DNA from 3 places in the Leifsonia sp. GW821-FHT13C09 genome. Region 3 is predicted to be linked to each of the others. Evidence: predicted binding sites of a transcription regulator. Region 3 holds the regulator's gene; each other region holds the start of a gene.
The links. Region 3 encodes LexA, which represses DNA repair genes until DNA is damaged. Its sites were predicted from a motif close to TCGAACANNTGTTCGA; they were not measured.
Positions count from the first base shown of each region.

Region 1: uvrA (excinuclease ABC subunit UvrA) is a predicted target of LexA. The motif match lies at 6,649-6,664, and genes of this name have one in related genera.
Region 2: AC1ROW_RS02665 (DUF6504 family protein) is a predicted target of LexA. The motif match lies at 1,426-1,441, and genes of this name have one in related genera.

Region 1 covers NZ_JBXAPS010000001.1:313,779-323,296, reverse strand. The annotation lists gene whiA (DNA-binding protein WhiA) at 1-535, opposite strand, end outside; gene rapZ (RNase adapter RapZ) at 593-1,480, opposite strand; gene uvrC (excinuclease ABC subunit UvrC) at 1,594-3,600, opposite strand; gene uvrA (excinuclease ABC subunit UvrA) at 3,610-6,492, opposite strand; gene AC1ROW_RS01500 (hypothetical protein) at 6,744-7,289, opposite strand; gene AC1ROW_RS01495 (DUF58 domain-containing protein) at 7,286-8,614, opposite strand; gene AC1ROW_RS01490 (AAA family ATPase) at 8,614-9,518, opposite strand, start outside.
Region 2 covers NZ_JBXAPS010000001.1:564,042-573,559, forward strand. The annotation lists gene AC1ROW_RS02655 (VIT1/CCC1 transporter family protein) at 1-839, shown strand, start outside; gene AC1ROW_RS02660 (DUF1707 domain-containing protein) at 858-1,358, opposite strand; gene AC1ROW_RS02665 (DUF6504 family protein) at 1,461-1,751, shown strand; gene AC1ROW_RS02670 (DUF3097 domain-containing protein) at 1,826-2,677, shown strand; gene imuA' (DnaE2-dependent mutagenesis accessory factor ImuA') at 2,826-3,521, shown strand; gene AC1ROW_RS02680 (DNA polymerase Y family protein) at 3,522-5,093, shown strand; gene AC1ROW_RS02685 (error-prone DNA polymerase) at 5,180-8,572, shown strand; gene AC1ROW_RS02690 (YceI family protein) at 8,683-9,234, opposite strand; gene AC1ROW_RS02695 (hypothetical protein) at 9,440-9,518, shown strand, end outside.
Region 3 covers NZ_JBXAPS010000001.1:136-9,653, reverse strand. The annotation lists gene AC1ROW_RS00050 (SseB family protein) at 1-612, opposite strand, end outside; gene priA (bifunctional 1-(5-phosphoribosyl)-5-((5-phosphoribosylamino)methylideneamino)imidazole-4-carboxamide isomerase/phosphoribosylanthranilate isomerase PriA) at 596-1,342, opposite strand; gene hisH (imidazole glycerol phosphate synthase subunit HisH) at 1,402-2,034, opposite strand; gene hisB (imidazoleglycerol-phosphate dehydratase HisB) at 2,031-2,633, opposite strand; gene AC1ROW_RS00030 (histidinol-phosphate transaminase) at 2,630-3,754, opposite strand; gene AC1ROW_RS00025 (LysM peptidoglycan-binding domain-containing protein) at 4,217-4,567, opposite strand; gene lexA (transcriptional repressor LexA) at 4,831-5,499, shown strand; gene AC1ROW_RS00015 (metallopeptidase family protein) at 5,577-5,927, opposite strand; gene metE (5-methyltetrahydropteroyltriglutamate--homocysteine S-methyltransferase) at 6,016-8,370, opposite strand; gene AC1ROW_RS00005 (methylenetetrahydrofolate reductase) at 8,367-9,344, opposite strand.

The DNA.
Region 1 (9,518 bases), 310 kb from region 3:
GCACCTCGCGGGCCTTGGCGGACACGCCGAGGCGGCCCGCGGCGCCCACGAGAGCCATGGCGGCCTCGTTGCCGGGGCAGGTGACCTCCAGGGCGGCGGAACGGCCCGGGTCGGTCAGCGAGCCGTGCGCGAGGAACGCGCCGCGCCAGACGGCCGCGAGCTCCTCGCGGGAACCGGTCGTGAGCCGGTTCGGGAGGCCGCGGATCGGGCGGCGGCGGGCGTCCAGCAGACCGGTCTGGCGGGCGAGCGTCTCGCCGCCCTCCAGCACGCGGACCAGGTACTGGCTGGCGCGGCGGACGCCGGAGGACGAGATCACCGACACGTCGCTGCGGACGCCGTACAGCTCGGCCAGGTCCTTGCGGACGCGGCGCGCGAGCTCGGGCGTGTCCAGCTCGCTCTCCACCGCGATCCGGCCGCCGATCAGGTGCAGCCCGCCCGAGAACCGCAGGATGGTCGCGAGCTCCGCGGCGCGGACGGTCGTCTTGCTGACTTCGACCTTCGTGAGTTCGTCTTTGACATCGGCGGTGAGAGCCAATCGGATTCCTAACTGTGAAAGACGGCGCGGGTCACGCCGTGAAGTGGGCGGCCGGCATCATTCACGGCCCAGGTCACGGTGCTTGGTGTTGACCGCGACGCCGGGGAAGCCCCTCAACCGGGTCGCGAGCTCTTCGGCTATCGCGACGGACCGGTGCTTCCCTCCCGTGCAGCCTATCGCGATCATCGCGTGCCGCTTGTTCTCGCGCTGGTAGCCGGCGAAGATCGGGCGCATCGCGGCGGTGTAGCCGTCGACGAACTCCTCGGCGCCGTCCTGCTGGAGCACATAGTCGCGGACGATCTCGTCCAGCCCGGTGTGCGGGCGCAGCTCGGGGTTCCAGAACGGGTTCGGCAGGAACCGCGCGTCGGCGACCAGGTCGGCGTCCGGCGGGAGGCCGTACTTGAAGCCGAAGCTCATCACGGTCACCTGGACGCCGGCGGTGTCCTCCGCCGCGAAGGTGTCGGTGATGTTGGTGGCGAGCTGGTGGATGTTCAGGTCGGTGGTGTCGACGATGATGTCGCTCGCCTCGCGGATCTCGCGCAGCCGCGCGCGCTCGGCGTCGATGCCGTCGAGGATGGTGCCGTTGCCCTGCAGCGGGTGCGGGCGCCGCACCTGCTCGAAGCGGCGGACCAGCACGGCGTCGGAGGCCTCCAGGAACAGCACCCGCACCTTCGTGCCCTCGCGCAGGCTCTGGATCATCGACTGCAGGTCTTCGAAGAAATTGCGGCCGCGCACGTCGACCACCGCGGCGATCCGCGGCAGCCCGGACTCGGCCCGGTTCGCCAGCTCGATCAGCGGCCGCAGCATCTGCGGAGGCAGATTGTCGACCACGTACCAGTCGAGGTCTTCGAGGGCGTTGGCGACGGTCGACCGTCCCGCCCCCGACATCCCGGTGACGATCAGCACTTCCTGCTGCTCGGCGTTCGTGTCGATGTCGCTCGCCACGTGCTCTCCTTCTCTGACCGGGTGCGACCAGCCTACCGACTGACCCGCCGCGCCGAGGCGGTTTCCGGAGTCGTGCGCTTCTGCGCGGGCTCCTCTTCGCGGGTGGGCGGCGCTCAGCCGGCAGCGAGCCGGTCGTGGACGGCCGCCGCGATGGCCGGGCCGACGCCGCGCACCTCCGCGATCTGCTCGGGCGTCGCCTGGCGCAGCTGCGCCACCGATCCGAAGTGCTTGAGCAACTCCTTCACGCGCGCGGGTCCCAGGCCGGGGATCTCCCCCAGCACCGTCGAGATGTCGCGCTTGCGCCGCGCCCGCTGGTAGGTGATCGCGAAGCGGTGCGCCTCGTCGCGGATGCGCTGCACCAGGAACAGGGCGTCGCTGTTGCGCGGCAGGATGACCGGGAAGTCGGAGTCCGGCAGCCAGATCTCCTCCAGTCGCTTGGCGATGCCGGCGAGCTGGATGCCGGTGACGCCGGACTCCTCCAGCGCGCGCTGCGCCGCGGCGACCTGCGGCTGGCCGCCGTCGACGATGAGGAGGTTCGGCGGGTAGGAGAACTTGCGGCGGCGGCGCTCCGCGGCCTCCGCGAGCTCGGCGTCGACGTCGATCCGCGGGTCGTCGCCGTCGCCGTCGCGCTGCTCGATGTCGGGCTGCTCGGCCGTATCCGGCTGGTCGGCGTCCGGCTGGTCGCCGTCGTCCCGCAGGTACGCCAGGCGGCGCGAGATCACCTGGTAGATCGACTCGGTGTCGTCGGTGGACTCCGGGATGCTGAACCGGCGGTACTGGTCCTTGCGCGGCAGGCCGTCCTCGAAAACGACCATCGAGGCGACGATGTTGGTGCCGCTCAGGTGCGAGACGTCGAAGCACTCCATCCGGAGTGGCGCTTCGGCCATGCCGAGGGCGTCCTGGATGTCGTTGAGGGCTTTCGAACGCGCGACGAAGTCGGAGCTGCGCCGGGTCTTGTAGAGGATCAGCGCGTTCTTCGCGTTCATCTCCGCGGTCTGCGCGAGCGCGGCCTTGTCGCCACGCTGGGCGACCCGCAGCTCCACGCGACCGGTCGACTTGGGGCCGCGCCGCACGGGGGCGGCCTCGTCGGCCTCCACCCGGCGGGCCATGAGCCACTGCTCCAGCTCGGTGGCGTCCTCCGGAAGCTCGGGCACGATGATCTCGCGCGGCGGCGCGTCGGCGCCCTCGTAGGCGTTCTGGAGGACGGTCTCCACCAGCTCGCCCAGCGAGATGTCGAGCTCCTTGTCGACCACCCAGGAGCGCACACCGCGGATGCGGCCGCCGCGGACGATGAACTGCTGCACGGCGGCGGCGAGCTCGTCGTGCGCGATGCCGAAGGCGTCGAGGTCCACGTTCTCCTGCAGGACGACCGCGCTCTTGCCCATGGCCGCCTCGAGCGCGCCGATCGCGTCGCGGTGCCGCGCGGCGGCCTCGTAGTCGAGCGTGCTCGCCGCCTGCTTCATCTTCTCGGTGAGGTCGCGGATGTACTTGCTGTCGTTGCCCGCCATGAAGGAGACGAAGTCCTCGGCGAGCTCGCGGTGGTCCTCCGGGCTGATCCGGCCGACGCAGGGCGCGGCGCACTTGCCGATGTCGCCGAGCAGGCACGGCCGCCCGGTCAGCTCGGCGCGGCGGAACACGCCGTCGGAGCAGCTGCGCACCGGGAACGCCTTCAGCATGAGGTCGACCGTGTCGCGGATCGCCCAGACCTTCGTGTACGGACCGAAGTAGCGCGCGTCCTTGAGGTTGCGGTTGCGGGTGACCATGACGCGCGGGATCCGCTCCCCCAGCGTCACCGCCAGGTACGGGTAAGACTTGTCGTCCCGGAACTGCACGTTGAACGGCGGGTTGAACTCCTTGATCCAGGTGTACTCCAGCTGGAGCGCCTCGAACTCGCTGGCGACGACCGTCCACTCGACGCTCGATGCGGTGATCACCATCCGCCGGGTGCGCTCGTGCAGGCTCCGCAGCGGCTGGAAGTAGTTGCTCAGCCGCGCGCGGAGGTTCTTCGCTTTGCCGACGTAGAGCACCCTCCGGTTCTTGTCGCGGAACCGGTAGACGCCCGGCTGCGTGGGGATCTCGCCGGCCTTGGGGCGGTAGCCGACCGTGTCCGTACTCTGCACAGCGTGATCCTACGCGGCGCCGCGGACACGCTCGCCACCGAGCGCGCCCTCCCCCTGGAGGATCTCCTTGAGGAAGTAGCCTGTGTGGCTCCCCGGCGTCTCGGCCACCTGCTCCGGCGTGCCGGTCGCGATGACCTCGCCGCCGCCGGCGCCGCCCTCCGGACCCATGTCGATGATCCAGTCGGCGGACTTGATGACGTCGAGGTTGTGCTCGATGACGATGACCGTGTTGCCCTTGTCGAGCAGGCCGTTGAGCACCAGGAGGAGCTTGCGGACGTCCTCGAAGTGCAGCCCGGTGGTCGGCTCGTCGAGCACGTACACGCTGCGTCCGTTCGACCGGCGCTGGAGTTCCGTCGCGAGCTTGACGCGCTGCGCCTCGCCGCCGGACAGCGTCGTGGCGCTCTGCCCGAGACGGACGTAGCCGAGGCCGACGTCCACGAGGGTCTGCAGGTAGCGGTGGATCGCCGAGATCGGCCGGAAGAACTCGGCCGCCTCGCTGATCGGCATGTCGAGCACCTCGGCGATGTTCTTGCCCTTGTAGTGCACAGTTAGGGTGTCGCGGTTGTACCGCGCTCCCCCGCAGACCTCGCACGCGACGTAGACGTCGGGCAGGAAGTTCATCTCGATCTTGATCGTGCCGTCGCCCGAGCAGGTCTCGCAGCGACCGCCCTTGACGTTGAAGCTGAACCGGCCCGGCAGGTAACCGCGGACCTTGGCCTCCGGCGTCTCCGCGAACAGGGTGCGGATGCGGTCGAAGACGCCTGTGTAGGTCGCCGGGTTGGAGCGCGGCGTGCGCCCGATCGGCGCCTGGTCGACGTGCACGACCTTGTCCAGGTTCTCCAGTCCGGTCACCGTGCGGTGCTTGCCCGGCAGCTTGCGGGCGCCGTTGAGCTTGTTGGCGAGCACCCGGTACAGGATGTCGTTGACCAGCGAGGACTTGCCGGAGCCCGAGACGCCCGTGACCGCCACGAACGCGCCGAGCGGGAAGTCGACTGTCACCTTCTTGAGGTTGTTGGCCTCCGCGTCCACCACCCGGAGCACGCGCTTCTTGTCGATCTTGCGCCGCTTCTCCGGGATGGCGATCTCGCGCCGGCCGGCCAGGTAGTCGCCGGTCAGCGACTCGGTGTTGGCCAGCAGCTCGTCGTAGGAGCCGGAGTGCACGACGTGGCCGCCGTTGACGCCGGCCCCCGGACCGATGTCCACGATCCAGTCGGCCGTGCGGATGGTGTCCTCGTCGTGCTCGACCACGATCAGCGTGTTGCCGAGATCGCGCAGCGCGACGAGCGTGTCGATCAGGCGGCGGTTGTCGCGCTGGTGGAGGCCGATGCTCGGCTCGTCCAGGACGTACAGCACGCCGGTGAGGCCCGACCCGATCTGGGTCGCCAGGCGGATGCGCTGCGCCTCGCCACCGGACAGCGTCGCCGCCGCGCGGGCCAGGTCGAGATAGCTCAGGCCGACCTGGATGAGGAAGTCCAGGCGGATCTTGATCTCGCGCAGCACCTGCGCGCCGATCTTCTGCTCGCGCTCGGTGAGGTGCAGCTTCTCCATGAAGGCACGGGCGTCCGACAGGCTGAGCAGGGACGCGTCCGCGATGGACGCGCCGTGGACGAGCACCGAGAGCACCTCGGGCTTCAGCCGCTTGCCCTGGCAGACCGGGCACGGCACCTCGCGGAGGTACTCGGCCCACCGGGTGCGCTGGCTGTCGGTCTCGGCCTGCGCGTACTGGCGCTCGATGTAGGGCACGACGCCTTCGAAGCCGGACGTGTAGGACATCTCGCGGCCGTAGCGGTTCTTCCACCGCACCTTGACCTCGAAGTTGTCGCCGCGGAGCACGGCCTCCTGCACGTTCTGCGGCAGCTTCTTCCACGGCGTCTTCAGCGAGAAGCCGAGGTCGCGGGCGAGGCCGTCGAGCAGCTTCTCGTAGTAGTTGAAGAGGCCCTTGCCCTGCGTGGTCCAGGGAACGATGACGCCGTCAGCGATGCTGAGCTCGTCGTCGCCGAGCAGCAGGTCTTCATCCACCGACATGCGCGTGCCGAGCCCGGAGCACTCCGGGCAGGCGCCGAACGGCGCGTTGAACGAGAAGGTGCGCGGCTCGATCTCGGTGAGCTGGATCGGGTGGCTGTTCGGGCAGGACAGCTTCTCGCTGAACGACTGCCACGCCTCGGGACCTTCGCGGTCCACGAAGTTGACCTGCACCAGGCCGTCGGTGAGCCGCAGCGCGGTCTCCAGCGAGTCGGTGAGCCGCCCGAGGATGTCGGGTCCGGCGACCAGACGGTCGACCACGACGGAGATGTCGTGCTTGTACTGCTTCTTCAGCGTCGGCGGCTCGCTGAGCTGGATCTGCTCGCCGTCCACGAGCGCGCGCGAATAGCCGCTCGCGGCGAGCTCCTTGAAGAGGTCGACGAACTCGCCCTTCTTCTGCGAGATGACCGGGCTGACCACCATGTAGCGCGTGCCCGGCTCCAGCTCCATGAGCTGGTCGGCGATCTGCTGCACCGTCTGGCGCTGGATCTTCTCGCCGCAGACCGGGCAGTGCGGGACGCCGATGCGCGCCCAGAGCAGGCGCATGTAGTCGTAGATCTCGGTGATGGTGCCGACCGTCGACCGCGGGTTGCGGTTGGTGGACTTCTGGTCGATCGACACCGCGGGGCTCAGGCCCTCGATGAAGTCGACGTCGGGCCGGTCGACCTGGCCGAGGAACTGCCGCGCGTACGCGGACAGCGATTCGACGTAGCGGCGCTGCCCCTCCGCGAAGATCGTGTCGAAGGCGAGCGAGGACTTGCCCGAGCCGGACAGTCCCGTGAAGACGACCAGCGAATCGCGCGGGATCTCGAGGTCGACGTTGTGGAGGTTGTGCACGCGGGCGCCGCGGACGCTGAGGTGCGACCCCACGACCTTGCTCGGATTGCCCGCCGAACTCCTGCTGCCCGAACTCCTGCTATTCAGAGTGCTCACTCGTTCCATTCTCCGCTATTCGCCGTCGCCCCACCCGCGTGTTCGCCCACCGCGCACCGCGCGACGCCCCCGTCGGAGGCCGTGTAGGCGAGTTCGAAGCTTTGTTCGATCCTAGCAACTCGGCCAGAGGATGTGCGACCACGCGCGAGCGTACGCCGCACCACCGACATTCGTACCCGGCGCCGGGATCAAGCCCGCGGCCGGGCGAGCAGGAGCGCCGCCAGGAGGGCCACCAGCCCGACGATCGCGGCGCCGGAGACCATCGCCAGCCACGGCGCCGCGGCGGGCCGGGCGACGAGCAGCAGCACGATCGCGGCCGCCTGCACGGGCACCTGGATGAGGACCAGGCGCCGCAGCGACGGCAGCAGCACGGCCGGCTGCAACCGCGCCCTCGCGGGGAGGACCAGCATCCAGGCCGCGAGCATGTGCAGCACGTGGACGGCGGCGATCACGGCGAGCAGCCGGAGCGTGAGCGTGCCCGGTTCGAGGAGGGTGGAGAACGCGAGCACGCCGATGAGCACCCACGCGACCCGCCAGCGCGGGACGGCGACCGCCACCCCGGTGAGGAGGACGGCCAGGGCGGGCCACGGGCCGCTGGGCGCGGTGCTCACGGCGAGCGGGACGGCGACGACCGCGAACGCCACGCGGAGCGACCAGGCCGGGAGGGTGAGGCCGAGGTCGGGGGTGGCCGGAGTCTGCTCACCCGCGCCGCTCACCCCCGTCCCGCTGCTCATATCCGCCTCCTCGGCGTCGCCAGCCGGCGCAGTGTCGCGTCGCGGTCGGGCGACGCCCACACCAGCAGCTCGGTCCCTGCCGCTCGCAGCCGGTCCAGTCGCAGGCCGCGCTCCAGGTCCACGATCCGCAGCGCCAGCCGTTCCCGGGACGGCAGGTCGTGGACGGTGCGCGGCGGCAGTACGTCCACCGCGATCACCCGGTGCCCCGCCGCGCGCCAGGTGAGCGCCAGACGCATGGCCTGGTCGTCGAGGAAGGTGGACATCACGAACACCACCGCCCCTTGCGCGAGCCGAGGCGCCCTGGCGCGCTCGGTCGCCGACCCGTGCGCGGTGGTCAGCTCCACCGCGCGCTGGACCCGGTGCAGGTGTCGCGCGCCCGCGCGCGGAGGCAGCGCACGGCGCGCGTCGGAGAGGTCGTCGAACCCCACACGGTCGGACGCAGCGGCGTAGGCGCCGGCCAAGGACACCGCGGCCTCCCGCGCGAGGTCGAGCGACGTCGCTCCGGGCCGCGGGTACGGCGCCGCCCAGCCGGCGACCGCGCCGGGGACGTCGTCGCGGGCGTCCAGGACGAGCTGCACCGCGGCGTCGGAGGTCGCCGTCGTCCGGCGCACATACAGCTCGCCGGGGCGCTGGGCGAGGCGGGCGGTCGCCTTCCAGTCGATGCGGCGGAGCCGGTCGCCGGGGCGGAACCGGTCGATGTCCCGGAACTCGCCGCCGTCGCCCGGCCGGGTGGAGACGTGGCCACCGGTCAGTCCGAGCAGGCGCGCGGGCAGCGGGAGGCTCCGCACCCGCTGGGCGACCGGGCGGACGACGCGCTCCGCGACGGCCGGGAGACCCGGGTCACCGGTCCACGCCGCGTCCGGCCCGATCCCGCGGGCGGCGAGCGACAGGATCCGCTGCGGGCCGGAGTGCGAGACGGCGACGCGGAAGCGCAGCCGCGCCGCCTCGCGCGGCGTGACCACCGCGTCCTCTGGCGCACGATCCGCGCGGTGGATGCGCAGGTGCACGCCGTCCGGCCGGCCGTCCGCCTCCGCCACGGCGTCGACGCGCACGCGGCCGTCCGGGTCGTCGCCGGCGATGCTCACGCGGGTGCGGGCGGCCGCGGACTCCGGCCGCGACGACCAGCCGGCCACCGCCACCAGCAGCAGCGGCGCCGCGACCAGCACCAGCTCGACCCGGGACAGCACGAACGCGGCGACCAGGCACACCGCAGCGACGATCGCGGCCGCGGTCACCGCCGGGCTCAGCGCCCACCCGGAGCCGCCGGCCGGCGCCTCGGTCCGCTCGCGCGGGCCGGGCATGCGCGCCCGCGACCACAGCGACATCAGTCCGCGGCCTCCCGCTCGCGCACGCCCACCGCCGGCGGTCCGGGCACGGAGGACACGACCTCCAGGACCACCTGCGACGCGCTCACGCCGCTGGTCCACGCCTGCACGGTCAGCGTCAGCCGGTGCGCGAGGACCGGGACCGCGACCCGCTTGACGTCGTCGGGGATGACGAAGTCGCGGCCGGCGAGCACCGCCAGCGCCCGGGCGACCAGCAGGAGGCCCTGCGACCCGCGCGGCGACGCCCCCACCTCTACAGAGCGGTGCCGACGCGTGGCCGCGGCCAGCCGGACGCAGTAGGCGGCGATGTCGGGGTCCACGTCCACGCTCTCGACGCCCGCCTGCATCGCCAGCAGCGTCCGGGCGTCGGTGACCGGTTCGACCGTGGCGACCTCGTGCCGCCGGGCGACGCGGGCGAGGAGCACCTGCGTCTCGCCGTCCGGGTCCGGGTAGCCGACACCGAGCCGGACCATGAAGCGATCGAGCTGCGCCTCCGGGAGGGCGTAGGTGCCCTCCGACTCGATCGGGTTCGCCGTCGCGACCACGTGGAAGGGCCGTGGCAGCGCGAAGCTGCGCCCCTCGACGGACACCTGTCCCTCGGCCATCGCCTCCAGGAGCGCGGACTGCGTCTTCGGCGAGGTGCGGTTGATCTCGTCCGCGAGGAACAGCCCGGTGAACACGGGCCCCGGCCGGAACTCGAACTCGGCGGTCGACGGCACGTAGACGAAGGAGCCGGTGATGTCGGACGGCAGCAGGTCGGGCGTGCACTGCAGCCGCCGGAAGTCCAGGCCGACGGCGCTCGCGATGCTGCGCGCGGCGAGCGTCTTGCCGAGGCCGGGGACGTCCTCGAACAGCACGTGGCCGCCGGCCAGGACCGTGGCGAGTGCGATGTGCAGGGGCTCGC
Region 2 (9,518 bases), 560 kb from region 3:
TGGCGCGCCGGTTCGGCTCGGTCTTCGTGCTCGCGCTGGCGCAGCGGGCGGAGGCACGGTCCCCGTACGCGGACGACGCGGACGCCACACCCCAGATGGCGGCGGACGAGCAGGTGCACGAGGAAGTCGTGCGCGCGCTCGCCGCCCGCGGCCGGCAGCGGCTCTCCGGCACGTTCCGCGCGGCCGTGTTCGGCGCCAACGACGGCCTGGTCAGCAACCTGGCGCTCGTGCTCGGCGTCGCGGCGAGCGGGGTGCCGAGCCACGTCGTGCTGCTCACCGGCATCTCCGGCCTCCTCGCCGGCGCACTGTCGATGGGCGCCGGCGAGTACGTCTCGGTTCGGTCGCAGCGCGAGCTGCTGGAGGCCTCCAGCCCGAACCCGGCCACCAGTTCCGCGCTCTCCCACCTGGATGTGGACGCGAACGAGCTGACCCTCGTCTACCGGGCCCGCGGTATGGACCAGACGGAGGCGCAGGCGCACGCCCATGAGGTGCTGACGACGCTCGGCGCCTACACATCGCCGGTGGCGGTGCCGGGTGCCGTGGAGGACGAGCACGAGGCCGTCGGCAACGGCTGGAGCGCCGCCGTGTCGAGCTTCTGCTTCTTCGCCTCCGGTGCGCTCATCCCGATCCTGCCGTTCCTGTTCGGGCTGACCGGCACGGCGGCGATCGTGGTCGCCGCCGTGCTCGTCGGCCTCGTGCTGCTGGGGACGGGCGCGATCGTCGGACTGCTGTCGGGCGCTTCTCCGCTCAAGCGGGCGCTGCGGCAGCTCGCGATCGGGTACGGGGCCGCGGCCGCGACGTACCTGCTGGGGCTGCTGTTCGGGGCGACGGTCGGCTGACGCCCTCGGTGGTGCGGCTCAGCGCCGCCTGCGGTCTCCCCCGTCGACGCCGTACACCAGCGCGCCGGCCAGCGGGATGAGCAGGAACCACAGCCAGCTGTAGGCGTAGCCCCACGCCATCCCGGTCAGGAAGAACAGGATGACGGCGACGAACGGCATGACCGAGACCACGAGCACCCCCCAGCGGGTGATCGGCCGGCCGTGCTCACCGGGCGCGGGCGGGTAGCCCCACGGGCTCGGGCCGGGCTGCGACGCCTGCCACGCGGCGGCCGCCGGTCCGGGCGGAGCGGAGTCCGGGCCCCCGGCGCCGTCCAGATGCAGCACTCCCGGCAGGTCGGTGAACAGCGGCTGCAGGTCGCCGCGGGTGACGGCGGACCGCGCGGACGCGATGCGCGACTGCAACTCGGCCTCGCTCAGCCTCCCCTGCGCGGCGTGCGACTGCAGCGCGGCGACGGCGCGCTCCCGTTCGTCGTTGCTGAGGCGCAGCGACGCGTTCGACGGATCCCCGAAGTCTGTCATGCGGTCAGTATGGCAGTACGACCGTATCCCTGGTGCGCTCCGTCGGTGCGCAGGTTTACACTTGCATTCGAACATACGTTCGATCGAGAGGAACCCGCGCTCATGACCGACATCGACGAGGCGGTGGCCGTGTGGACCACCGAGGACGGCATCCCGACCCGCCTGGTCTGGCGCTCCACGCGCTACCGGGTGAGCGACACCCCGACGGTGTGGGCGGAGATCTGCCCGTGGTGGAAGCCCTTCGGCGAGCACCGCTACGGGGTCGGGGCACTCCCGAGGGAGATCGGCGGCTGGCGGTTCCAGGCGACAAGCGACGGCGGGGTGGCCCACGTGTTCGACGTGCGGCACGACGCCGACGACCGGAGCTGGCGGCTGGTGCGGATCTTCGACTGACGGGCGACCGCATCCAGCCCTCGCCCGGGGAGCCTCCGCCACCCGGCCCCGCCCATCCCCTACCCTCTCTCAACGTGACGAACGACGACCGCTACGGATCCGATGTGCTGGCCACCGACTGGAGGAACACCGGACGGAAGGCCGTGCCGACCGTGGAGGCCGTGCGGGACCTGGTGGTCGAGGAGGCCGGCACCGGGTTCTGCGGCGCGATCGTGCGGCTGGAGGCGCAGACCGTCGAGCTGGAGGACTACTTCGGGGCGAAGCGCGTGTTCCCGCTGGGGGCGGCCTTCCTCATCGACGGGGAGCCCGTGAAGCTCGTCGTGCCGGGCCGCGCGCCTGCCGGCCGGGGGCGCACCGCCTCCGGCTCTTTCGCGGTCGGCGAGCAGAAGGCGCGCGTCGCCCGCGCCAGCCGCATCTTCGTGGAGGGCCGCCACGACGCCGAACTGGTGGAGCGCGTCTGGGGTGACGACCTCCGGGTGGAGGGCGTCGTCGTGGAGTACCTGGAGGGCGTCGACGACCTGGACGCGATCGTGCGCGAGTTCGCCCCCGACCGCGGCCGGCGTATCGGTGTGCTGGTCGACCACCTGGTGCCGGGCTCCAAGGAGAGCCGGATCGCCGAACAGGTCGCGCGCGGGCCGTACGGCGCGCACGTCCTCGTGGTCGGCCACCCCTACATCGACATCTGGCAGGCCGTGAAGCCGGCGCGGGTCGGGCTGGAGGCGTGGCCGTCGATCCCACGCTCCATCGAGTGGAAGCACGGCATCTGCGCCGCGCTCGGCCTCCCCCACGACACCCAGGCCGACATCGCCCGGGCGTGGAAGCGGATCCTCGGCCAGGTGCGAACCTACGCCGACCTGGAACCCGCCCTCCTCGGCCGCGTAGAGCAACTCATCGACTTCGTAACAGAACCCCTCCCCCGCGCGTAGCGCAGGAGATTCCGCCGCGACACGCGCCTGAACTCCTGCGGAACGACGCCCGGCAGGAGTTCCGGGCCGTTTCTCCTGTTGGCGCATCGGCGTATTTTCGACCCAGAATCCATTTGCGGTATTCGAACATGTGTTCGAAAATAGACGTATGTCCCTGGCAGTCGCACGCACCTTCCCCGACCCGGTCGCCGACCGGGCGCAGGTGCACGAGCTGCAGTCGCGCATCCGGCAGATGCAGGCGACCAAGCTGGACGCGCGGCGGCTGGAGACGCATCCCGCGCTGGCCGCGCTACTGCCCGGCGGCGCGCTCAAGGCCGGCGCCGCCTACACGGTGCACGGCTCCACCACGCTCCTGATGGCGATGCTCGCTGGGCCGAGCGCCGCGGGCGCCTGGTGCGGCGTGGTCGGGATGCCCGACTTCGGGGCGGAGGCCGCCGGCCGGTTCGGCATCGACCTGGAGCGGCTCGTGCTGGTGCCGCATCCCGGGCCGCAGTGGCTGACCGTCACCGCCGCGATGGCGGACGTGCTCGGCGTGATCGCCGTCGCGCCCCCGGAACGGCCGAAGAGCGGCGACGTCGCGCGACTGACCGCGCGGCTGCGGCAGCGGGAGGCCACGCTCGTCGTCGCCGGCGACTGGCCGCAGGCGGAGGCGGCGCTCTCCGTCGTCCGCAGCGGCTGGGACGGCCTGGGCGCCGGCGCCGGCTACCTCTCCTCCCGGCGGGTGACCGTGGAGGCCGCACCCCGCGGCGGGGCCGGCCCGCGGCGCCGCGCCGAGCTCTGGCTGCCGGCAGTCGACGAGACGTTCCGCGCCTCCGCCCCCACGCGCCTGGAGGCGGTGAGCTAGATGCGCCAGGTCACCCGCGCGATCGTGCTCTGGTGCCCCGACTGGCCGGTCATCGCCGCCCGGCAGCGCCTCGAGCTGCCCGCAGACGTGCCGCTGGCGCTGGTCGAGAAGGGGATGGTGTTCGCCTGCTCCGCGCACGCCCGCGCCGACGGCGTCACCCGCGGGCTCCGGGTCAGGGAGGCGCAGTCGCGCTGCCCGCAGCTGGAGATCGTCCTCTACGACCCGGTGCTGGACGCGCGCGCCTTCGAACCGGTGCTGACCGCGATCGAGGAGATCACCCCGGGCGTCCAGGCGGTGCGGCCGGGCACCTGCGTCCTGCGTGCGCGGGGGCCGGCGCGCTACTACGGCGGCGAGGAGGCAGCGGCGGCTGAGCTGCTGCGCTGCCTGGCAGGGCTGGAGGACGTGACCGGGCTCGCGCTCGACGACGTGCGGATCGGGATCGCCGACGGGCCGTTCGCCGCCGAGCAGGCGGCGCGCTCCACCGGGCCCGCGTCGCGCGTCCGCATCGTCCCGCCCGGCGGCTCCCCCGCCTTCCTCGCCCCGCTGCCGGTCGCCCAGCTCGGCCTCACCGAGCTCACCCCGCTGCTGCGCCGGCTGGGCCTGCGCACCCTCGGCGACCTGGCCCGGCTCGACCGGCTGGACGTCCGGGAGCGGTTCGGGGAGCGCGGCGAGCACGCCCACGACCTGGCCAGCGGGATGGACGGCGCCGCCGTGGTGCCGCGCACCCCGCCGAAGGTGCTCGACCGGGCGATCGAGTTCGAGCCTCCCCTCGACCGGGTCGACCAGGTGACCTTCGCGTTCCGCGGTACGGCCGAGCAGTTCGTGGCCGGGCTCACCAAGGCCGGGCTGGTGTGCACGTCGCTGCGCATCGAGGTGACCGACGAGCGCGGGAGGGTGAGCGAACGGAGCTGGCAGCACCCCCGGCTGTTCTCGGCCTCCGACGTGGTCGACCGGGTGCGCTGGCAGCTGCAGGGCGCCGGCTCCATCGACTCCGGGCTGGCCTCCCCGATCGCGAAGGTCGCCGTGGCGCCGGAGGCCGTCGACGACATCGGCCACCACGAGGACGGCCTGTGGGGCGGCGGCGCGGACGAGCGCATCCACCACGGCCTCACCCGCGTGCAGGGGATGCTCGGCCACGACGCCGTCGTCACCGCGACGATCGGCGGCGGCCGGGCGCTGTCCGACCGGCAGGTGCTCGTGCCGTGGGGCGACCGGCCGGTGGGCGTCGCCCGCTCGGACCGGCCCTGGCCGGGCTCGCTGCCGGCGCCCGCGCCCTCCACGGTGTTCGAGGTGCCGCGGCCGGTGGCGGTGCTGAACGCGGCCGGCGAGCCGGTGGAGGTCACCGACCGCGGCGACGTCACCGCGCCGATCGCGTCGTTCTCCCCCACCGGCGCCGCCCGGGACGCCCGGCCGGTCGACTCCTGGGCCGGCCCGTGGCCGGTGCGCGAGCGCTGGTGGGACGCGACGCTCGCGCGCGCCATGCACCGCTTCCAGCTGGTCGACGCCGACGGCACCGCCTGGCTGCTCGCCCTCACCGGCACCACCTGGTTCGCCGAGGCCCGCTATGACTAGCGCGCGCGTCCACCTGGCAGGACATGCCGCGTGGCCCGACCTCCAGACGGCGTGTTCTGCCACGTGGATGCGGGGAGGGGCGCGCGATGGGGTGGAATAATCCGCCGATCCCGTGGGCCGAGTTCGAGCGGCGGCTGAGCGGGCGGCGCACGAGCGAGCAGGAGCAGCCGGAGCGGCCGTCCTCCCGCAAGCGGCAGAAGTACGTCGCGCAGCCGATGCCCGAAGAGCCGGACGAAGGGCACGTCCGCTACGCCGAGCTGCACGCGCACAGCACCTTCAGCTTCCTCGACGGCGCCAGCGCGCCCGAGGAGCTGCTGGAGGAGGCCACCCGGCTGCGCCTGCACGGCCTCGCCCTCACCGACCACGACGGCCTGTACGGCGTGGTCCGCCTCGCCGAGGCCGCCGAGGCGTACGAGCGCGTCAAGACCGTGTTCGGCGCCGAACTGTCGCTTTCGCTCAGCCGGCCGCAGAACGGCGAGGCCGACCCGGAGGGCAGCCACCTCGTCCTGCTCGCCCGGCAGCAGTCCGGCTACCACCGGCTCGCCGCCGCCATCACCGCCGGCCAGCTCGCCGGTGAGGAGAAGGGCCGCCCGGTGTACGACCTCCCGACCCTCGCCGAGCAGTCCGGCGGCGAGTGGATGGTACTCACCGGCTGCCGCAAGGGCGACGTGCGCCTCGCGCTGGCCGAGCACGGCGAGCGGGCAGCCGAGCGGGAGGTCGCCCGCCTCGCCGAGCTGTTCGGCCACGACAACGTGCTGGTGGAGTTGATCGACCAGGGCGGCCCGCGCGACAGCACCGACAACGACGTGCTGGCCAGGATCGCCGGCCGGCTCGGCCTCCCGGTCGTCGCCACCAACAACGTCCACTACGCCACGCCCGCCCAGTACCCGCTCGCGACGGCGGTCTCGGCGGTGCGCGCCCGCCGCAGCCTGGACGAGATGGACGGCTGGCTGCCCGCCTCCGCCGCCGCCCACCTGCGCAGCGGCCGGGAGATGGCCGCCCGGTTCGCCCGCTACCCCGGCGCGGTCGAGCGCACCGCCGACATCGCCGACGACCTGGCGTTCCGGCTGCGCAGCGCCCGGCCGAAGCTCCCCCAGCAGGAGGTCCCGGAGGGCCACACCCCGATGAGCTGGCTGCGCGAGCTGACCTGGCGCGGCGCCGCCGAGCGCTACCCCGACCTCGACAGCAACCCGGCAAAGCGGGAGCGCATCGAGCGCGAGCTGGACGTGATCGAGGCGAAGGACTTCCCCGGCTACTTCCTCATCGTCCACGACATCGTGCGGTTCGCCCGCAGCCGCGGCATCCTCTGCCAGGGCCGCGGCTCGGCGGCGAACTCGGCGGTGGTCTACCTGCTCGGGATCACGGCGGTGGACTCGATCAAGTACGACCTGCCGTTCGAGCGCTTCCTCTCCTCCATGCGCGAGGAGGAGCCGGACATCGACGTCGACTTCGACTCCGACCGGCGCGAGGAGGTCATCCAGTACGTCTACGCGAAGTACGGCCGGCACAACGCCGCCCAGGTCGCCAACGTCATCACCTACCGGCCCAAGAACGCCGTGCGAGACATGGCGAAGGCGCTCGGCCACTCCACTGGGCAACAGGACGCCTGGAGCAAGCAGATCGACTCGTGGAGCAAGGTCACCACCACCGACGAGCACGACATCCCGGAGGCTGTCGTCGATCTCGCCCAGCAGGTGCTGAAGTTCCCGCGGCACCTCGGCATCCACTCCGGCGGGATGGTGCTCACCGACCGGCCCGTCGGCGAGGTCTGCCCGATCGAGCACGCCCGCATGGAGGGCCGCACCGTGCTGCAGTGGGACAAGGACGACTGCGCCTGGATGGGCCTGGTCAAGTTCGACCTGCTCGGGCTCGGGATGCTCTCCGCACTCGACTACTCGATGCGCACCATCGAGGCGTCGCTCGGCGAGTCGTGGACGCTGGACAGCATCCCGAAGGAGGAGCAGGGCGTCTACGACATGCTCTGCCGCGCCGACTCGATCGGGGTGTTCCAGGTGGAGAGCCGCGCCCAGATCGGCACGCTGCCACGCCTGCAGCCGCGCAGCTTCTACGACCTCGTGATCGAGATCGCGCTGATCCGGCCCGGGCCCATCCAGGGCGGCGCCGTGCACCCGTACATCCGCCGCAAGCTCGGCAAGGAACCGGTCACCTACCTGCACCCCGCGCTGGTGCCGGTGCTGGAGCGGACGATGGGCGTCCCGCTGTTCCAGGAGCAGCTCATGCAGATGGCCGTCGCCGTTGGCGACTGCACCGCGGAGGACGCCGACCTGCTGCGCCGGGCGATGGGCTCCAAGCGCGGCATCGAGAAGATCGGCGCGCTGCGGGCGAAGCTCTACGAGGGGATGGCGCACAACGGGATCGTCGGGGCCGACGCCGACGCCATCTACGAGAAGATCGAAGCGTTCGCCAACTTCGGTTTCGCCGAGAGCCACGCGATCAGCTTCGCGCTGCTGGTGTACGTCAGCTCGTGGATGAAGCTGCACTACCCCGGCGCGTTCCTCGCGGCGCTGCTGCGCGCGCAGCCGATGGGGTTCTACTCGCCGCGCACGCTCACGGCCGACGCCCGGCGGCACGGCGTGGTGGTGCGCCGGCCGGACATCCAGCTCTCCGGGGTGTTCCCGCTCCTGGAGGCCATCGACCCGACGCGGCAGGGGCCGACCGGCACCGACCCGTGCCTGGAGCACGACCAGCCTCCGGTCGGCAGCTTCGATCGCAGCGTGCCGCTCGACTTCGCCGCCCACCGCCGCGACGCCGGGCACGCCGTCCGGCTGGGCCTGGCGGGCGTGACCTCCATCGGCGAGACGCTCGCGGGGAAGATCGTGGCCGAGCGGGAGGCCTCGGGGCCGTACCGCGATCTGAGCGACCTCTCCCGCCGGGTCGGGCTGACGGTGACGCAGCTGGAGGCGCTCGCCGCGGCCGGCGCCTTCGAGGGGTTCGGGCTGTCCCCGCGCCAGGCGATCTGGGAGGCCGGGAACGCCGCCCAGGAGCGCCCGGAGTACCTGGCGGGCACCGCGATCACGGTGCAGCCGCCACTGCTGCCGATGCTCTCCCCGGCCGAGCAGCTCGCGAGCGACCTGTGGGCCACCGGGATCTCCACCGACGACCACCCGATCCGGTTTCTGCGGCCGGCCCTGGCGGCACGCGGCGTGCGCGCGGCCGACACCCTGGCGGCGGCGGAGTCCGGGCGCCGCATTGAGGTGGGCGGCGTGGTCACCCACCGGCAGCGGCCGGCGACGGCCGCGGGGGTGACCTTCCTCAACCTGGAGGATGAGACGGGCCTGGTGAACGTCATCTGCCCGGTCGGGGTGTGGAACCGCTACCGCCGGGTGGCCAGGCAGGCGCCCGCGATGATCGTGCGCGGCATCCTGGAGCGCAGCGAGGAGGGCGTGGTCAACGTGCTCGCCGACCGCCTCGAACCCCTCGACACCGCCATCCGCACCACCTCCCGCGACTTCCGCTGACCCCCACGCATCCACCCGCACACCGCCGAGTACGCGAATAATCATGCGAAAACCGCCGAGTACGCGGACTATTCGCGTACTCGGCGGTTTGCGGCGGAGGGAGGAGCGGGTCAGGCCTGGTTGAGGACGGCCTGCAGCTCGAGGGTGATGGTGACGTCGTCGCCGAGCAGCATGCCGCCGGTCTCGAGCGCCGCGTTGTAGGTGAGGCCGAAGTCCTCGCGGTTGATCTTGGTCTTGGCGGTCGCGCCGGCCTTGTAGTTGCCGTACGGGTCCTGGCCGAAGCCGCCGAAGTCGAACTCGAACGTGACCGGCTTGGTCACGCCCTTGATCGTGAGGTCGCCGTCGACGAGGAACTCGCCGTCCTCGTGGCGCACGCCGGTGGAGACGAAGTCGATGGTCGGGAACTCCTCGGCGAGGAAGAAGTCGCCGGTGCGCAGGTGCGCGTCGCGGTCGGCGTTCTTGGTGTTGATGGAGGCCACGTGGGCCTTCGCGGAGACGGTCGACTCCAGAGGGTTCTCGGCGGTGACGAACGACGCGTCGAAGTTCTCGAACACGCCCTTCACCTTGCTGATCATGAGGTGACGGATGCTGAAGCCGACCTCGCTGTGGGTGGGGTCGATGGTCCAGGTGCCGGCCTTGTATCCGGGGATGTCGATGCTCATTCGGTTCTCCTTGAGTCGGTTGGGATGCGATCGGACGCTGTCAGGTGCATGCAACCGCATAGATCACGAGCCTATTCCGGATCCGGCCAAAAAAGTTGACACGACACCAATGTTCATCCCCTCGACCGATTCGCGTCAACATTTCAGTGCATACCATTTTCTCTGGTTTTACTCATCCGTATCGAAAGCAGGAGGAACCCAACCCATGACCACCACGCTCACACGCAGGGCCATCGTCGGCGCGGCCGCCTGGTCCGCTCCGGCGATCGCGCTCGCCACGGCCT
Region 3 (9,518 bases):
CGCCCAGACCGCGGGCCGCCGCAGGACGAACTCGGTCTCGGAGGTGGGGTCGAGCACCAGCAGCTCGGTCTCCTCCGACGCGGCGGCGAGCGCTGCGCGCGGACCGGCGGCCGGGACCGGTCGCGCCAGCGGATTCCAGGCCTGCATCGCCGTCACCGACGAGAACACGGGAAGGACGCGGCGCCCGTCCGGGCCCGCGACGGTGACGAGGGACAGCTCCTGGGTCTTGTCGACCGCGAGCCCGGCGTCGCTGACGCCCTCCTCGCCCAGCTCGGCGACGAGCGGGATGAGGAGGCGCACCGCGCGCACGGCGTCCACCACGGCCTCGGCTCCGACCTCGCCCGCCCGGAACGCGGCGAGCGCCCCGAGCAGTTCGGGAGGCGCGGACCCGTCGTCGTCACCGAACGGGTTGTCGTCGAACTCGCGGCCCGCCCAGGGCTGCCCTGCGGAGTCACCGGGTGAGGCGGCGAATCCGGCGAGCGTCGCCGCGAACCCGGCCAGCCGGTCGGCGCCAGTGGAGGTGGGGCCGGGCGAGGCAGATCCGGAGGACGGCTCCCTGCGACCGCCCTCGGGCCCGCGGTCGCCCTCCTCGGGCTCAGTCGCCGGCGACATCCAGCGCCTCGGGCAGGGTGAACGCTCCGGAGTAGAGCGCCTTGCCGACGATAGCGCCCTCCAGTCCCAGCGGCACCAGCGCGCGCAGCGCGGCGATGTCGTCGAGGCTGGAGATGCCGCCGGAGGCCACCACCGGTCGCTCGGTGCGCTCCATCACCTGGCGCAGCAGGTCCAGATTCGGGCCCTTGAGCGTGCCGTCCTTGGTCACGTCGGTGACGACGTAGCGGGCGCAGCCGGCCTGCTCGAGGCGGTCCAGCACCTCCCACAGGTCGCCGCCTTCGCGCGTCCAGCCGCGCGCCGCGAGCGTCGTCCCGCGCACGTCCAGGCCGACCGCGATCGCCTCGCCGTAGCGGGCGATCGCGTCGGCCGCCCACTCCGGGTTCTCCAGCGCCGCCGTACCGAGGTTGACGCGGGTCGCGCCGATCGCCAGCGCGTGCTCCAGCGACGCGTCGTCGCGGATGCCGCCGGAGAGCTCGATGTTGACGCCGTCGGTCTGGTCGATGACCTTCTTCAGGAGGTCGCGGTTGTCGCCGCGGCCGAACGCGGCGTCCAGGTCGACCAGGTGGATCCACTCGGCGCCGGCGTCCACCCATTCGGCGGCGGCGTCGACCGGGTCGCCGTAGCTGGTCTCGCTGCCGGCTTCGCCCTGCGTCAGTCGGACGGCCTTGCCGTCGGCGACGTCGACGGCGGGCAGCAGTACGAGCTTGGGAGATTGCGTGAGTTCGCTCATGTCGGTGTGGGTTTCCTCTGTCGGGGTCGTTCGGGTCCGCGTGACGGACGGGGATGGCGCTAGAGCGAGCCGATCCAGTTGCGCAGCAGCTTCAGGCCCGCCTCACCGGACTTCTCCGGGTGGAACTGGGTCGCGGTGAGCGGCCCGTTCTCCACCGCCGCCACGAAACGCGAGCCGTGCTCGGCCCAGGTCACCCGCGGCTGCGGGAACGGACCCGTGGCCTCCAGCGTCCAGTCCTGCGCCGCGTATGAGTGCACGAAGTAGAAGCGCTCGTCGCGGATGCCGTCGAACAGCACGGAGTCCTCCGGCGCCTGGACGGTGTTCCAGCCCATGTGCGGGACGACGTCGGCGCGCAGCCGGTCGACCGTGCCCGGCCACTCGCCGAGCCCTTCGCTTTCGATGCCGTGCTCGACGCCGCGCTCGAACAGCACCTGCATGCCGACGCAGATGCCGAGCACCGGTCGTCCGCCCGCGAGCCGCCGGTCGATGACCTCGTCGCCGTGCGAGCGGCGCAGCGCGTCGATGACCGCGGCGAAGGCGCCGACGCCGGGGACGAGGAGTCCGTCGGCCTCCTGCGCACGACGGCGGTTGCCGGTGAGCTCGACGTTCGCGCCGGCGGCCTCCAGCGCCTTGACCGCGGAGTGGACGTTGCCGGTCCCGTAGTCGAAGACGACGACGTCGGGTGCGCTCACAGCGCGCCCTTGGTGGAGGGGATGCCGGACACCAGCGGGTCGAGTGCTTTCGCCTGGCGGAACGCGCGCGCGAACGCCTTGAACTCGGCTTCCGCGATGTGGTGCGGGTCGCGGCCGCCGACGACCGTGACGTGCACGGTCAGCCCGGCGTTGAACGCGATCGCCTCGAAGACGTGCCGCACCATCGACCCGGTGAAGTGGCCGCCGATCAGGTGGAACTCGAACCCGGTCGGCTCGCCGCCGTGCACGAGGTAGGGGCGTCCGGAGATGTCGACCACGGCCTGCACGAGCGCCTCGTCGAGCGGGACCAGCGCGTCGCCGTAGCGGGAGATGCTGGACTTGTCGCCGAGCGCCTTCTTGATGGCCTGACCGAGGACGATCGCGACGTCCTCCACCGTGTGGTGCACGTCGATGTCGGTGTCGCCGCTCGCGCGCACCGTCAGGTCGGTGAGCGAGTGCTTGGCGAACGCGGTCAGCAGGTGGTCGTAGAACGGGACCGACGTGTGGATGTCGGACTTCCCGGTGCCGTCGAGGTCGAGGCTGAGCTCGATGCTCGACTCGCTGGTCGCGCGCTGAAGCTGGGCGGTCCGATTCGTCATGACTGCGAGCTTACCGACTGGGCGCCGGCCGTCGCGGCTCCGGAGGGGCGGCCGAGAGCGCGCAGCGCCTCCAGGAACGCGGTGGTCTCGGTCTCGGTGCCCGCGGTGACGCGCAGGTGGTTCGGGATGCCGACGTCCCGGATGAGGACGCCCCGCTCCAGGAGCGCCTCGAACACCGCATGCGGGTCGTCGACACCCCCGAAGAGCACGAAGTTGCTGCCGCTGCGGTGCGGGAGGTAGCCGAGCTCGGCGAGCTCCACGACGAGCCGGTCACGCTGCGTCCGGATCTCGCCGACCATCGCGAGCATCTCGTCCGCATGCGCGAGCGCGCCGAGCGCTGCCGCCTGCGTCAGAGCGGACAGGTGGTACGGCAGGCGTACCAGCCGCAGGGCGTCCACCACGGCGGGATCGGCGGCCAGGTAGCCGACGCGCGCGCCCGCGAACGCGAACGCCTTGCTCATCGTCCGCGAGATCAGCAGCCGCTCGCGCCCGGGGAGCAGCGTGAGCGCCGACGGCTCGCCCTCCGGCATGAACTCCGCGTACGCCTCGTCCACGATCACGATGCCGCGCGCCGCGGCGTAGACGGCCTCGACCGTCTCGAGCGACAGCGGGGTCCCGGTCGGGTTGTTCGGCGAGCAGAGGATGACGATGTCCGGGTCGTGCTCGCGCACGGCGGCCGCCGCGGTCTCGGGGGACAGTTCGAAATCGTCGTCGCGTCCGGCAGCGATCCAGCTCGTGCCGGTGCCGGAGGCGAGCAGCGGGTACATGGAGTACGTCGGAGCGAAGCCCAGGAGGCTGCGCCCGGGTCCGCCGAAAGCCTGCAGGATGTGCTGGAGCACCTCGTTGGACCCGTTCGCGGCCCAGAGCTGCTCGGCCGTGAGTCCGTGCCCGAGGTACCGGGCGAACGCCTCGCGCAGCTCGGTGAACTCGCGGTCGGGGTAGCGGTTCACCCCGGTCACCGCGACGGCGACCCGCGCGACGATGTCGGCGGCGACGTCCTCCGGAACCGGATGCGTGTTCTCGTTCACGTTCAACGCGACGGGCACGACCTTCTGCGGCGCCCCGTACGGAGTGCGGCCGCGCAGGTCGTCACGGATCGGAAGATCGGAGAGAGAAGTCACCCTTCAATGGTAGTCAGCGCCGCTGGGCGCTTCCGCCGTGTGACGCCCCGGGGCGCCCCCTCCGCGACCCGACACCCGCCGCGCCACTGCGCCCCGCAAAAGGGAGAACCGGCCCGAATCTCCTGCCGTACCCCCTTCCGCAGGAGTTTGCCCGGCCAGTCGCACCAAATCTCCTTCACCCAGGGGTGGCGCTGTCGCGGCGGACCGTGGAGGTGGTATCCCCCGCCCCGCAGGAAAACTCGCCCGAATCTCCTGCCGAACCCCCTTCCGCAGGAAATCGCCCGGCCTGTCGCACCAAATCTCCTGCCTTGGCGGCGGCCTGGGGTGGTGAGGAGTGGGGGGCGGTAACCACCTCGCTCACGCGGGGCAGCTACGCGGCGCTAGGCAGGTTGGCGATGTCCCCCACGTTCTTTCCCCCCCTTGGTCGGCAGCGCCGGCGGTTCTGACGCGCCCGAGCCCCCCCTACTTCTCGTACCGCGTAGGAATCGCCAACTGCTGCCCCGGCGTCACAACCGCCGACGACAACCCATTCAGGCTCACCAGCTCCGCGATCACATCGCGCGGGTCGGCCTTGGGCGCGATCCGCGACGCCACCGACCACAGCGAGTCGCCCGACTGGACCGTCACGTAGTGGAAGGTCACGTGCGTCTGCTCGCCGGTCGCAGCCGCACCCCCGCCGTTGAGCGCGAACACCATCGCACCGATCACGATCGGCAGCGCCACGAGCATCGTCAGCACGACGCGCCCGCGCCGCGTGAGCCGCAGCCGAACACGCCCGGCCGCCTGCGCGCCACCCACCTCGACGTTGTTCATACCAACGCTGTGAATCACTGCTGTGCTCATCGTGACCTCCAAAGGCTCCGGTCGAAGCTCTGTTCCGAATATATCTTCGAATGTTCGAGACCGCAATCCTCGGGCCGGCGAAAAAACCCGCACGTATTTCGAGACACACTCGAACACATGTTTGTCGGGCAGCCGTACTGTGGATACAGTTTCGATTGTCTGGACGTAAGACAACCAGGCACCACCGACATTCGGTTCCCCCGGGTGCCGGCGACGGTCACGAAGGGACGAGCGTGTCGAACGAGAACCAGGCTCCGCGCACGCGGCGCCGCAAGAACCTCAGCGAGAAGCAGCTCGCCATCCTCGACGTGATCCAGCGGTCGGTGAGCCAGCGCGGCTACCCGCCGAGCATGCGCGAGATCGGCGACGCCGTCGGCCTCTCCAGCCTCTCGTCCGTCACCCACCAGCTCAACCAGCTCGAGCTCAGCGGCTACCTCCGCCGCGACCCGAACCGGCCGCGTGCGCTGGAGATCCTCATCGACCTGCCGTCGGCCACCCCCGACTTCGAGAGCCAGACCCCGGTCGGCGACGCCGCGATGGTACCGCTCGTCGGCCGCATCGCCGCCGGCGTCCCGATCACCGCCGAGCAGCAGGTGGAGGAGGTGTTCCCGCTCCCCCGCCAGCTCGTCGGAAACGGCGAGCTCTTCATGCTCAAGGTGATCGGCGAGTCCATGATCGACGCCGCCATCTGCGACGGCGACTGGGTGGTCGTCCGCGCGCAGAACACCGCGGAGAACGGCGACATCGTCGCGGCCATGCTCGACGAGGAGGCCACCGTCAAGGTGTTCCGCCAGCGCGACGGCCACACCTGGCTGCTCCCCCGCAACTCCAACTTCGAGCCGATCCTCGGCGACTACTCCACAATCCTCGGCAAAGTCGTCGCCGTCCTCCGCGCCGTCTGACCCGAGACGTGACTAGTTGCGGGAATCGCCACGGCGATTTCCGCGATTAGTCACGTCTCGGCTGCGGAGGGGTGGGGTCAGGCCCAGCCGAGTTCCTGGAGGCGGGCGTCGGTGAGGCCGAAGTAGTGGCCGATCTCGTGCACGAGGGTGACGCGCACTCGCTCGCGGAGCTGCTCGACCGTCTCGCATGACGCCTCGAGGTTGTTGCGGAACAGCGTGATCCGGTCCGGCAGCTCCCCGAACCCGTAGACCCCGCGCCGCGTCAGCGGATGGCCGGTGTACAGCCCGTACAGCCGCGGCCGAGCGCCGGGCGGCTGATCCTGGATGATGAAGGCCACGTTCTCCAGCGGCCGCACCATGTCGTCAGGCAGACCGTCGAAGACGTCGTCCACGAGCCGCTCGAACTCGTCGTCCGCGATGCGCACCATGCGCTCATCATCCCCGAACGGCAGAGGCCGCGCTCCCCCGTCCGCGGAGAGCGGAACAGGGGTAGCGCGGCCTCGGCCGGCGCGAAGGTCAGGCGTTCACGCCCACGCGCTCCCGCACGTCGCGCGTCGCCGCGATGATGTTGCGCAGCGAGGCCACGGTCTCGTCGTAGCCGCGGGTCTTGAGCCCGCAGTCCGGGTTCACCCAGAGCTGACGGCCCGGGATGGCGCTGAGCGCCGTCTCCAGCAGCTCCGTCACCTCGGCGACCGACGGCACGCGCGGCGAGTGGATGTCGTAGACGCCCGGGCCGATCCCGTGCTCGAAGCCGGAGCGCTGGATGTCGTGCACGACCTCCATGCGGCTGCGGGCGGCCTCGATGCTGGTCACGTCCGCGTCCAGGTTGCGGATCGCGTCGATGACCACGCCGAACTCCGAGTAGCAGAGGTGCGTGTGGATCTGGGTCGCGTCCGCCACCCCGGAGGTCGCGAGCCGGAACGACCCCACCGACCACTCCAGGTACCCGGGCTGGTCGGCGCGCTTGAGCGGCAGCAGCTCGCGCAGGGCCGGCTCGTCCACCTGCACGACGCGGATGCCCGCGGCCTCCAGGTCCGCGATCTCGTCGCGGAGCGCCAGGGCCACCTGACGCGCGGTCTCGCCGAGCGGCTGGTCGTCTCGCACGAACGACCACGCGAGGATCGTGACCGGCCCGGTCAGCATGCCCTTGACCGGCTTCTCGGTCAGCGTCTGCGTGTAGGTCGACCAGTCCACCGTGATCGGCTTCGGCCGCGACACGTCGCCCCACAGGATCGACGGGCGCGTGCAGCGCGACCCGTACGACTGCACCCAGCCGTTCTGGGTGACCGCGAAGCCGTCCAGGTTCTCGGCGAAGTACTGCACCATGTCGTTGCGCTCGGGCTCGCCGTGCACGATCACGTCCAGGCCGATCTCCTCCTGGAGGTCGACCACGCGCTTGATCTCCGCCTGCATGCGGCCCAGGTACTCCGCCTCGTCGATGACGCCCTTGGCCAGCTGCGCGCGCGAGCGGCGGATGTCCGCCGTCTGCGGGAACGACCCGATCGTGGTGGTCGGCAGGAACGGCAGGTGAAGCGCCTCGTCCTGCGCGGCCTGCCGGTCGCCGTACTCGCCGCGGCGGAAGTCCGCGCGGGTCAGCGCGGCCTCGCGGGTGCGCACGGCCTCGACGCGCACGCCCGGTGCGGCGGCACGGTCGGCGAGCGCCGCGGTCGCCGCGGTCAGCTCGTCCTGCACCGCCTCGTGGCCGTCCACGATCCCGCGCGCGAGCACGGCAACCTGGCCGACCTTCTGGTCGGCGAACGCGAGCCAGGTCTTCAGCCGGGCGTCGAGGTCCGGCTCGTCCTCGACATCGTGCGGGACGTGCTGCAGCGACGTGGACGTCGACACGGCGACATCGGGGCTCAACGAGAGCAGCTCGGTCAGCTTCCCGAAGGCGGCCTCCAGGTCGCCTCGCCAGATGTTGTGGCCGTCGATCACGCCGCCGACGAGCGTCTTGCCGGCCAGGCCGGTTCGGGCGGCTGCGTCGAGGCCGGTCGGGATGGCGCCCTTCACCAGGTCGAGGGAGATCGCCTCCACCGGAGCCACGGCGAGCACCGGGAGGGCGTCGTCCAGGCTGCCGTACGGCGCAGCGACGAAGATCGCCGGGCGCTCGGTGGCGCCGCCCAGCTCGGCGTAGGCCGCACGGGTGGCCTCGAGGACCTCCGTGCGCGGCTCCTCGATGCTCTCGGAGACGAGCGCGGGCTCGTCCAGCTGCACCCACGGCGCGCCGGCGGCGGCGAGGCGGGCCAGCAGCTCGCGGTAGACCGGCAGCAGGTCGCCCAGCCGCGACAGCGGGCGGAAGCCCTCCGGCGCCTCGTCGCTCGGCTTGCTCAGCAGCAGGAAGGTCACCGGGCCGACGATCACCGGGCGCGTGACGAACCCGGCGGCGCGGGCCTCCTCGAACTCGCGGACGATGCGGTCGGACGCGAGCCGGAAGTCCGTCTCCGGCCCGATCTCCGGCACGAGGTAGTGGTAGTTGGAGTCGAACCACTTGGTCATCTCCAGCGGCGCCTTGTCGCCCTCGCCGCGGGCGATGGTGAAGTAGCCCGCGAGATCGACCGAGCCGTCGGCCGCGGCGAGGCCGGCGAACCGGGACGGGACGGCCCCGACGGTCACCGCGGCGTCGAGCACCTGGTCGTAGTAGCTGAAGCTCTCCGGGATCGCGGCGTCGTCGCGGCCGAGGCCGAGCGCGGCCAGCCGCTCGCGGGTGGAGGCGCGCAGCGCGGCGGCCGTGGCCTCCAGCTCGTCAGCCGTGCTCTGCCCGGCCCAGAACGCCTCGACGGCCTTCTTGAGCTCGCGGCGCCGGCCGATGCGCGGATAGCCGATGATGGTGCCCACCGGGAAGGCGGGACGTTCGGTGGTGGTGTCGGTCATGCGGGGTCGCCTGCTTTCTGCGAGGTGGCGGAGGTGGTGGAAATGGTGGAGGGGGTCGGATCCAGCAGCCCCACCCTCTCGAGGACCGAGAGGACGGCGCTGTGCTGGTTGAACGTGTAGAGGTGGATACCCGGAGCGCCGCCGTCGAGCAGCCGCTGGGCCAGGCGCGCGGTCCAGGCGATGCCGAGCTCGCGGCGGCCCTCGTCGTCCGGTTCGACCTCGAGCTGGATGGCGAGGTCGCTCGGGAGGTCCTCGCCGCTGAGCTCCAGCATGCGGGCGAGCCGCGCCGGCGAGGTGACCGGCATGATGCCGGGCAGGATCGGGAACGTCACACCGGCGTCCTTCGCCCGCTGCGCGAACGAGAGGTAGTCCTCGGCGTGGAAGAAGAGCTGGGTGATCCCCAGGTTCGCGCCGGCCGCCTGCTTGGCGAGGAGGGCGTCGATGTCCTGCGACACGGTACGCGACGGGTGCCCGTGCGGGAACGCCGCGACCGCGATCTGCACGCGCTCGCGATGCGAGAGCACGGCCTGAGCCGGGAGCCCGGGCACCGGCAGGGCGCCGTACGGGACGCGCTCGGCCTGCACCCGGTGAATGAGCTGGACGAGCTCGGAGGAGCTCTTGATGTCGCCGAGCCCGTCCTCCCCCGGCGCCAGCCCCGCGGGCGGGTCGCCGCGGATCGCGAGGAAGCGCCGGATCCCGGCGTCGAGGAACTCGCGGATGAGCCGGTTCGCCTCGGCGTGCGTGGAGCCGACGCAGGTCAGGTGCGCCATCGGGCTCACATCGGTGCGCTCGAGGATGTAGCGCAGCACCTCCAGCGACGACGCGCGCGACGAGCCGTTCGCCCCGTAGGTCACCGAGATGAAGTCGGGACCGGCGGCGGCGAGGCGGTCGATCGTCGCCGGCAGTGCGGCGGCGGCGCGTTCGTTGCGCGGCGGATACAGCTCGAATGAGAACCGCGCGTCGGTACAGTCCATGGTCCCTCGGGTGTCGATCAGCGTCACGGGCGCCCTCGCTCCGCCGGCGGAGGCCGTCGAAAAGGGAGGGGGCGGGCGGGTGCCGGGCTCGGCTGTCGCACCACGTCAGCGGTCGCCCGCTTCGGTTGTGGAGACACAGTAACAACGACGAAGGCCGGGCGGAACCCACTGCGT